3 regions of the Pseudoalteromonas obscura genome follow, and region 2 is predicted to be linked to each of the others. Evidence: predicted binding sites of a transcription regulator. Region 2 holds the regulator's gene; each other region holds the start of a gene.

Region 1 (3,288 bases), on a different contig from region 2:
ATTCTCCAGCGTATGGCATGTCGCGAACAATAACAGATATAAAGCAGGCGGTGATGTTTTTAGGCATGAATTGCATTACACAAGTCGTGACAGGGCATCTACTCAAGAGTGCATTTGAGCAAGATGATTGCTGTATATCTCTGCAACGCTTTTGGGATAGTGCGTCCGACATATCACAAGTGGCCATGCTCATTGGAAAACAGACTAAAACACCAGTTCCGATTGAAGACTTACAGTTGCTAGGACTATTTCACGATGCGGGGATCCCTGCAATGGCCATGCGGTTTCAGGATTACAATGATGTTTTGATGCGCGCAACACAGCGGCCGGAACACTCATTGGTTGAATATGAGTCGCAACAATACCCTACAAATCATACCGTTGTAGGGTATTACTTGGCAAGTTCATGGCACCTTCCCAAAAGAGTGTGTCAAATTATACTGCGTCATCATGATGCGCACTTCTTTCAGGATAACGACTCTGATCTTGAAAAGAAAATCCTTGCAACACTGAAACTTGCAGAAAACTTCTCTTTTGAAATTAAACACTTTAGAAGTTGTGCAGATTGGCATGCCTTTAAAGATGACGTGATGTTGGCATTGGATTTGAGTGACGATGATTACACGGATATGAAAGAGGATGTTGAAGAGTTTTTAATTGGCTGAGATATATAAAAGGCGCTTTGAAAAGCGCCTTTCTGCTAACATAATTTAGACTATTAAAGTCCGGCAGCTGCTTTAAGTGCTTCTGCTTTATCTGTTTTTTCCCAAGGGAACTCTTCACGACCAAAGTGACCATATGCAGCAGTAGGCTGATAAATTGGACGCTCTAGGTCGAGCATAGTGATTAAGCCATATGGACGAAGATCGAAGTGCTCACGAACTAGCTCAATTAGGCGTGTTTCTTCAAGCTTACCAGTACCAAAAGTATCAATGCTGATAGAAGTAGGCTCAGCTACACCAATAGCATAAGAAACTTGGATTTCACACTTGTCAGCAAGACCTGCTGCTACAATGTTCTTAGCAACATAGCGACCAGCATATGCAGCTGAACGGTCTACTTTTGATGGATCTTTACCTGAGAAAGCACCACCACCGTGTCTTGCCATACCACCGTATGTATCTACGATGATTTTACGACCTGTTAGACCACAGTCACCCATTGGACCACCGATAACAAAACGTCCAGTTGGGTTGATGAAGAATTTTGTTGCTTCGGTAATTAGTTCTTTAGGTAGCGTAGGCTTAATGATTGTTTCCATTACAGCTTCAACTAGCTCATCTTGTGATACTGAGTCACAGTGCTGAGTTGAAAGTACAACTGCGTCGATGCCAACTGGCTGACCATTTTCGTATGCAAAAGTTACTTGTGATTTTGCATCTGGACGTAACCATGGCAGAGTGCCATCTTTACGCACTGCAGCTTGACGCTGTACAAGACGGTGAGAATAAGTGATTGGTGCAGGCATTAAAACGTCAGTTTCATTACATGCATATCCAAACATTAAACCTTGGTCACCAGCGCCTTGATCTTCTGGACGAGAGCGATCTACACCTTGGTTGATGTCTGGAGACTGTTTACCAATGGTGTTCAAAATTGCGCAAGAGTCAGCATCAAAGCCCATATCAGAATGGGTGTAACCAATTTCACGAACTGTTTTACGTGTTAATTCTTCAATGTCTACCCAAGCGCTTGTGGTTACTTCACCACCAACCATGACCATACCAGTTTTAACGTAGGTCTCACACGCTACGCGTGCCTTTGGGTCTTGCTCAAGAATTGCATCTAATACTGCATCTGAAATCTGATCCGCAATTTTATCCGGATGGCCTTCAGAAACTGACTCTGAAGTAAATAAGTGTTTCGCCATTATTTATACTCACAAAAAAAGCGCTTCGCGAACATGCGTAAAACAGCGCGAGAAAATTTTAGAAGAGATATTCTAACGAAAACAATTTTATATGCATAGTTTTTTTACGCCTAGACGTCTATTTTTAGATACTTGCAATTTACGCATTAAAAACAAAGTGAATTTATAACTTTTCTTGTGATTTTAATTGCAGTGGTAATTTTATTAGGTAAAAATGGGCCTTTAAAAACACTCGTGCAAACACTTAAAGGTAGGAGAATCCATGCCATCTCGCAAAGAACTTGCAAACGCAATTCGCGTTCTATCCATGGACGCTGTACAAAAGGCTAAATCAGGCCACCCAGGGGCACCAATGGGCATGGCAGACATCGCAGAGGTACTTTGGCGCGATTATTTAAAGCACAACCCAAACAATCCGGAATGGGTAGATAGAGATAGATTTGTATTATCAAATGGTCACGGCTCAATGTTAATTTATTCGTTATTACATTTGAGTGGCTATGACTTGTCTATTGACGATTTAAAGAACTTTCGTCAAATGCACTCTAAGACACCAGGTCACCCAGAGTATGGGTATGCGCCTGGTATTGAAACGACTACTGGTCCATTAGGCCAAGGCATAACTAATGCAGTAGGTATGGCAATTGCAGAGAAGGCATTAGCGGCGCAATTCAACCGCGACGAATATGACATTGTTAATCACTACACTTATGCGTTTTTAGGTGACGGCTGTCTTATGGAAGGCATCTCTCATGAGGCGTGCTCTTTAGCTGGTACATTAGGGCTGGGCAAGCTAATCGCATTTTGGGATGACAACGGCATTTCAATTGACGGTGAAGTGGAAGGCTGGTTTAGCGATGATACACCACAGCGCTTTGAAGCATACGGCTGGCACGTAATTCCAGCGGTCGACGGTCATGATAGTGAAGCAATTAAAGCTGCGATTGAAGCGGCGCGTGCAGAGACGGGTAAACCAACATTAATTTGTTGTAAAACTGTGATTGGCTATGGTTCACCAAATAAATCTGGTAGCCATGATTGTCACGGCGCACCTTTAGGTGATGAAGAGATCAAAGCAGCTCGTGAATTCCTTGGTTGGGAGCATGGCGCTTTTGAGATCCCTGAAGGCGTTTATGCTAAATGGGATGGTTCGGCACACGGCCAGCAAATCCAAAGCGAATGGTTGGTTAAATTTACTGAATATCAAATGCATTACCCTGAATTGGCAGCCGAGTTTGAGCGTCGTACAAAGGGTGAATTGCCAACAAACTGGACTGAGCAAACTGAAGCTTATATTGCTGAATTACAAGCAAACCCAGCAAACCCAGCAACACGTAAAGCGTCACAAAATGCATTAAACGCATTTGGTCCAATTTTACCTGAGTTTATGGGTGGTTCAGCAGACCTTGCAGGTTCAA
Region 2 (3,288 bases):
CCATAACTTCACTAGCGTATTTGTGGTTTTACCCGCTGCTGACACAACGACACAATCACCTCTTTGGCATTGGCCTAAAATGATATTAGCAACCGCTTGATAGCGCGCTGCAGAACTAAGGCTAGAGCCGCCAAATTTGTGTACTACTTTTGTCATATTGTTACCATAAAACCGTATGTGCAGGGGATAGTTTAAAGTCTTTGGCATCGTCAGAATCACCGCTTACAGGACTGTACACCTTTTTAAACGCTTGCTCAAGATCTGCTAACAAATCTTCAACGTCTTCAATTCCAACGGAAATTCGGATTAACGTATCGCCTACGCCCGCTTCAAGTCTAGCCTGTGGATCCATCCCTGCATGGGTCATCGTAGCTGGGTGACAAATCAAACTCTCTACACCACCCAAAGATTCAGCTAGAGAAAATTGGGACAAAGAAGTTAAAAATGCAGCGGAGTCTTTCAGACCCCCTTTGATGTCAAAACTTACCATGCCACCAAATCCATGCTGCTGCTTTTTGGCGAGCGCATGCTGTGGATGGGAAGCTAAACCGGGATAATAAACTTGCTCAACAAATGGAGAAGATTCTAAATACTGAGCTATCGCCAATGCATTGTGCTCATGCTGCTTTAGGCGCACTTTTAAAGTTCTAAGTCCGCGCAGTGTTAAGTAGCTGTCAAAAGGTGAACCTGTAATGCCAATATTGTTTGCCCACCAAGCAAGCTCTTCCCCCAATTCTTGCGTGCGAGCAATGACAGCTCCACCAACAACGTCTGAGTGACCATTGATAAACTTAGTCGTAGAGTGCACAACAATATCCACACCAAAAGCGATTGGGTTTTGCAGCGCCGGTGATAAAAATGTATTGTCCGCAGCTACCAAGGCGCCACAACCGTGCGCAGCTTTCACCACAGCTTCAATGTCTGTCAGTCTTAGAATTGGATTACTCGGAGTTTCTATCCAAACTATCTTAGGCGCAATATCCGCAATCTTTTGCAGACTTTCAGGCTGAGTTAAATCAAGTACTTCTACTTTTAATAAGCCACGCTTTTCTAAAGAGGTAAATAATCGATAACTGCCACCGTAACAGTCATGCGGGATCACCAAAGTATCGTCATGGTTTAATAACTGTGTCACAAGATGAACCGCAGCCATGCCAGTTGCGGTAATAATGCCTTTTTCGCCACCTTCTAACTGAGTGAGTGTATCGGCTAAAATATCTCGATTTGGGTTGCCACTGCGACCATAATCATAATCCCGCTTTTTATCAAAATCAGCGAAAGAATAGGTCGTAGAGAGATATAAAGGAGGCACAACTGCACCATGATGCTTATCTGCATCGATGCCATTTCTCACGGCAATCGTTGACTTCTTACTTTGGCTCATAGGTCACCTGGATACTTGGATGTTTAGACGTCTAAAAGGTTAGATGAACAATTGTGAGATGTCAAAACATTTATACTTCTATATGGCTAAATAACTAGTATTTGACTATCTTATTCAAACCGATAAAATTTCGCCACGAAAGCGATAAAGGATGCCAATAAGACTGAATCTTTGACCTAATATGGCAAAAGACCGAGTATTCTGCCAATTTCCTGTACAGTGCACAGCAATTAGCTTGTATATGGTACAAACCGTCAGCAGTGCACTCAGCAAACAAAATCCAGTCTTATTCACATTCAAGGTAAACACTGAGGCAAGTACACAATTATGGCTAAATGGAACGGTGAATATGTTCACCCATATGCAGAACACGGTAAAAAATCAGAACAGGTGAAAAAAATCACTGTTTCAATTCCTTTGAATGTACTTAAAGTACTGACAGATGAACGGACTCGTCGACAGGTTAACAACCTGCGCCATGCAACAAATAGTGAATTACTGTGTGAAGCGTTTTTACATGCGTTTACTGGCCAGCCTTTGCCAAATGACGAAGACTTAAGAAAAGATAATCCAGAGAAGATCCCAGCAGAAGTTCGCGAGATTATGGAAAAAATGGGATTAGATATTCCTGAGATAAACGAAGAATAATCAGTCCCTATCAAATATAAAAAAGCCTCACTAATGTGAGGCTTTTTTATATCATGTAACACACTAAGCCCCTTACAAGACTTAGCCGTAAAATCTATGCCATGTAATTTTCAGGTAGTTCAATCTGTGCAACACCTGAGTCAATTGCAGCTTGTGCAACTGCTTTTGCAATACGAGGTAGTAAACGAGGGTCCATAGGCTTTGGAATTATGTACTCTGAGCCAAACTCTAAGCTTTCTACTTCTGCTGCAACCAAAACTTCTTCCGGTACAGGTTCTTTTGCAATACTACGAATAGCTTCTACCGCTGCAATTTTCATTTCATCATTGATAGCAGTAGCGCGCACATCTAATGCACCGCGGAAAATAAACGGAAAACACAGTACGTTATTAACTTGGTTTGGATAGTCAGAGCGACCTGTCGCCATGATTAAGTCGTCTCGAGCGCTATGTGCCACTTCAGGGCTAATCTCTGGATCTGGATTCGAACAAGCAAAAACCACAGGCTTATTAGCCATCAGTTTAAGATCTTCTGGTGATAGCAAATCAGGACCAGATACACCAACAAATACATCGGCTTCAGCAATAACATCCTGCAATGTACGCTTATCAGTGTTATTGGCAAACAGCGTTTTATACTCATTTAAGTCATCGCGACGTGTATGGATAACACCTTTGCGGTCTAACATGTAAATGTGTTCACGTTGAGCACCACATTTAATTAGCAATTCCATACAAGCGATTGCGGCTGCACCTGCACCCAAACAAACAATGATCGCCTCTTTGATGTCTTTACCTTGAATTTCCAAAGCGTTTAGCATGCCAGCAGCAGTTACGATCGCTGTACCATGCTGATCATCGTGAAAAACAGGAACATCACAGCGCTCAATTAAAGCTTTTTCAATTTCAAAACACTCTGGCGCTTTAATATCTTCTAAGTTAATACCACCAAACGTATCTGCAATATTTGCAACGGTGTTGATAAAATCTTCAGTTGTGCGGTGTTTTACTTCGATATCAATCGAATCTAAACCTGCAAATCGCTTAAATAAAAGCGCTTTACCTTCCATTACGGGTTTAGACGCCAAAGGTCCTAGGTTACCCAGACCTAAAATAGCAGTACCGTTACTGATCACAGCAACCATGTTGCCTTTACCTGTATATCGGTATGCATTTGCAGGATCTGCCGCAATTTCGCGCACGGGTTCTGCAACACCTGGACTATAAGCTAAGGCTAGATCTTTGACGGATTCAGCA
Region 3 (3,288 bases), on a different contig from region 2:
TTGCCTTCAGGATCTGCTGCTGCACCGGTATAAAATAACCAGTTCACATCAACCAGTGGAGAATTGGATGTTTTATCTAAAACCGTAAAGTGCTGCGTTGCAGGTTGCGCCATTTGTGCACTAAGCGCATCAAGTGCAACTTCGCGATCAAACCCTTCAACTTTTGCTTTCGCAGACATAGTCACAGTGTTGCGGCCTGAATCTACAAAATATTTATTTGCTATGCTGCGAATGTCTTCAGGCGTGACTGTATCTGCGGTCGCATAGATTTGATTGATCACTTCAGGATCTCGTTCGAAATGTACATAACTTGCCAACATAGATGCGATTGCTTTAGAAGAGTCTAAGTCGTTTGCAAAGCTATATCTGAGATTTGACTTTAATGCTGCAAGTTTTTCTTCATCGACTAACTCGGTACGCGCTGTTGCATAAGTCCGGTTAACTGCGTCACGTACAGTGACTAAATCTTTTTCATCTTCAACTTTGATAAAAACATGCAACAAACCCGGATCTTTAGTTTCAGCATTATAAGTGAACAATTGCGTGGCAATTTGTTTGTCTACAACCAACTCTTGATACAGCTTAGAGTTTTTTGAAAAATAGAGCTCGGAAATCAAATCCACTGCAGCTCGGTCTTTTTGTGTCGGTTCCCAAGCAGGACCTTTGTAAGATACCAATAACCAGTGTCCCGGTTGACCTTCATTAACAACATGCTGATACCTTGCCTCTTGCTGTTTTGGCTCCACAGGAATATCTGCTTGATACTCGCCTCTCTGCCATTCACCCCAATGCTTTTTCACCTTTTTTATGGTCGCTTTTGGATCAACATCACCCACGATGATGATGGTTGCATATTCAGGTTTGTAAAATCGCTCAAAAAATAGATCAGCATAAGCCATTTGATCTGGCATAGCTTCGATGTCTTCAAAAAAGCCCATCGTCGTGTGTTTATAGGTGTGTTCATCAAATGCTTTGTCGCGCACCGCACCTAATAACTTGCGGATGGGGTTGGCGTTATTTTTAAGATATTCACCTTTTACTGTCAGTGCCTCTGTTCGAAACTGCTCTTCACTAAAATGTAAGTTCTGGAAAATATCAGCCTGAATTTCAAGTACCTTCTCCAAATGCTCTTTAGAAAAGCTCAGATAGTAGTTGGTGTAGTCATTGGTTGTGTAAGCACGATTATCTACGCCTGAATTTTTGATGATATCTTTATATACAGCCTCAGGATATTTTTTTGAGCCTTTGAACATCATATGCTCAAAAAAGTGTGCAAACCCAGTCTTACCCTCTTCAATTTCGTTGCGCGACCCCACTGATACTGGGATCTGCAAAGATACGACATCAGGGTAATCTGTTTTAACGACCATGACGCGCAAGCCATTGCTTAGCTCTTCGATTACATAATCATGAGAGAAAACTTTGTTTTCAGTCACTTGTTTCACTGTCTTTGCATCACTTTGAAGACTTGACGCATTACTTGCGTTATTAGAAGCGCAGCCAGTCAATGCCAGTGTCACAGCCAAACTGGTAGCCAAAAGCTTAAATTTCATAAGTGTCCCTAATACTTTTAATCTTTGTTGTCTTAGTACCTACGCTTATAGCGTAGGTCAATGCCCCGATTATGCCTTATAGCTAGCAAAAGTCTTATGCTTCACGATAAAAGCCTAAAAAAAACGATTAGCTATGGATTAAATTTGCACAACTTAAAAGTGAGTAATATCAATAACTATGAAAAAAATTCATCTTTAATGAAATAAATTCAATAAAAAAATCTATCTAGACGTCTAAATGGCTGCTATATTTATCCTACTACGGTGAATTAAGTGGGAATGAGACACATGGCTTTATCGCTACAAGAGAAAATATTAGACCCGAATCAAGGGGTATACTTGATTGGTACTACGCCACCAAAGTTAGGTACCGACAGTGAAAAACTACATACCATAGCGACTAAGTTATTAGATAGATTGCATGAAATCGAATATGACGGTGTCATAATTTACGATATTCAAGATGAAAGCAGTCGTACACAAGTGCCTAGACCATTTCCATTTAAACAAACAGTTGATCCCTGTGAATACAGTAAATTGGTGCGAGACCTCTCTAAACTTGATGTCATTACATACAAGAGCGTCGCACAGCGGGACCGCGAAGAATTCAATCAATGGTTACATAAAACCAAACAAGACTTCGACCTGAACAATTTAGTGCTGGTTGGCAGCCCCTCTTCACAAGGTGATATCAAATTAGGCTTACCAGAAGCTTACCAAACGTTGCAAGCGCACCCTGAGCGCTTTTTCTTGGGTGGCGTCACAATCGCTGAGCGCCATGCCAATAAACGCAATGAACATGAGCGGTTAATCGATAAAACGGCCAAGGGTTGTGAGTACTTCATTTCACAAGCAGTGTATGATGCACAGGCGAGTATTGACTTATTAACTAGCTATGCACGTACATGCCGCCAGCAAGGGCTTGAACCAAAGCGCATTATTTTAACATTTACTCCTTGTGGCGGAGAGAAAACCCTTGAGTTTATGAAGTGGCTAGGTATCTCTGTTCCTGAGGCGACTAAATGGCGCATGTTAGATGCAGAAAACACGCTTAATGAGTCCATTAAAATTTGTCGAGAAAATCTCGACCTGATTTTGCGCAGCTGCGCGCACCTCAATATTCCACTGGGACTGAATATTGAGAGCTTAACAAACCGTAAAGAAGAAATAGACGCGTCTATTAACTTATACAGACTGTTAAAAGCAACCATGGAACTGCAATTAGCAGAGAAACAAATAGCTTAATCACAACTTTCATTCTCGTAGCAAAAAGCCCCTTAATTGGGGCTTTTTTATATCTAAATTAAAAGCGATTAGATTGGTGAACCCGGCGGCATGGACAGTGGTGAATAGTTTGCTGGCCATTCACCTTCTTTCAAGAAGTGCTGAATATGCTCACCCAAGAAGAGCTCGAAGGCTTGCGCTTTGGTGGGGCTAGAAAACAGTGACTGCTCAGTTAAGTCCGCTGCAATTTGTCTCAGATAGTAGCGTAACTGTGCTTGTACTTCTGGAGCAACTTTATCACTGCTACTTAAATTGGCCATTCTATATGCCGTTAAATACTGTACACGATCATTTAGCTTTTTCGCCATTGGTGACTTAGGGGTTGCTTTAAATACTTGCTTGTGAATTTGATTGAAGATTTCATCGCTACCTAAAAATCGGTTGTTACGTGCGTGCTGTTGCGCCACTCGATTTAAGCGTTCAGCATTTAATAGGAGCTTCAATGTATGTT

Evidence for each region. Region 2 encodes MetJ, which represses methionine synthesis genes. Its sites were predicted from a motif close to TAGACGTCTAGACGTCTA; they were not measured.
Region 1: the regulator MetJ is predicted to act here: its motif matches at 1,974-1,991, upstream of metK (methionine adenosyltransferase).
Region 3: the regulator MetJ is predicted to act here: its motif matches at 1,781-1,798, upstream of QNM18_RS11475 (methylenetetrahydrofolate reductase).

Annotation. Positions count from the first base shown of each region.
Region 1 is NZ_JASJUT010000006.1:97,111-100,398, reverse strand. Features, by position in the region: gene QNM18_RS14970 (HDOD domain-containing protein) at 1-665, shown strand, start outside; gene metK (methionine adenosyltransferase) at 719-1,870, opposite strand; gene tkt (transketolase) at 2,133-3,288, shown strand, end outside.
Region 2 is NZ_JASJUT010000009.1:200,078-203,365, forward strand. Features, by position in the region: gene metL (bifunctional aspartate kinase/homoserine dehydrogenase II) at 1-156, opposite strand, end outside; gene metB (cystathionine gamma-synthase) at 161-1,384, opposite strand; gene metJ (met regulon transcriptional regulator MetJ) at 1,712-2,032, shown strand; gene QNM18_RS19155 (malic enzyme-like NAD(P)-binding protein) at 2,127-3,288, opposite strand, start outside.
Region 3 is NZ_JASJUT010000004.1:17,015-20,302, reverse strand. Features, by position in the region: gene QNM18_RS11480 (M16 family metallopeptidase) at 1-1,553, opposite strand, end outside; gene QNM18_RS11475 (methylenetetrahydrofolate reductase) at 1,842-2,798, shown strand; gene QNM18_RS11470 (zinc-dependent metalloprotease) at 2,867-3,288, opposite strand, start outside.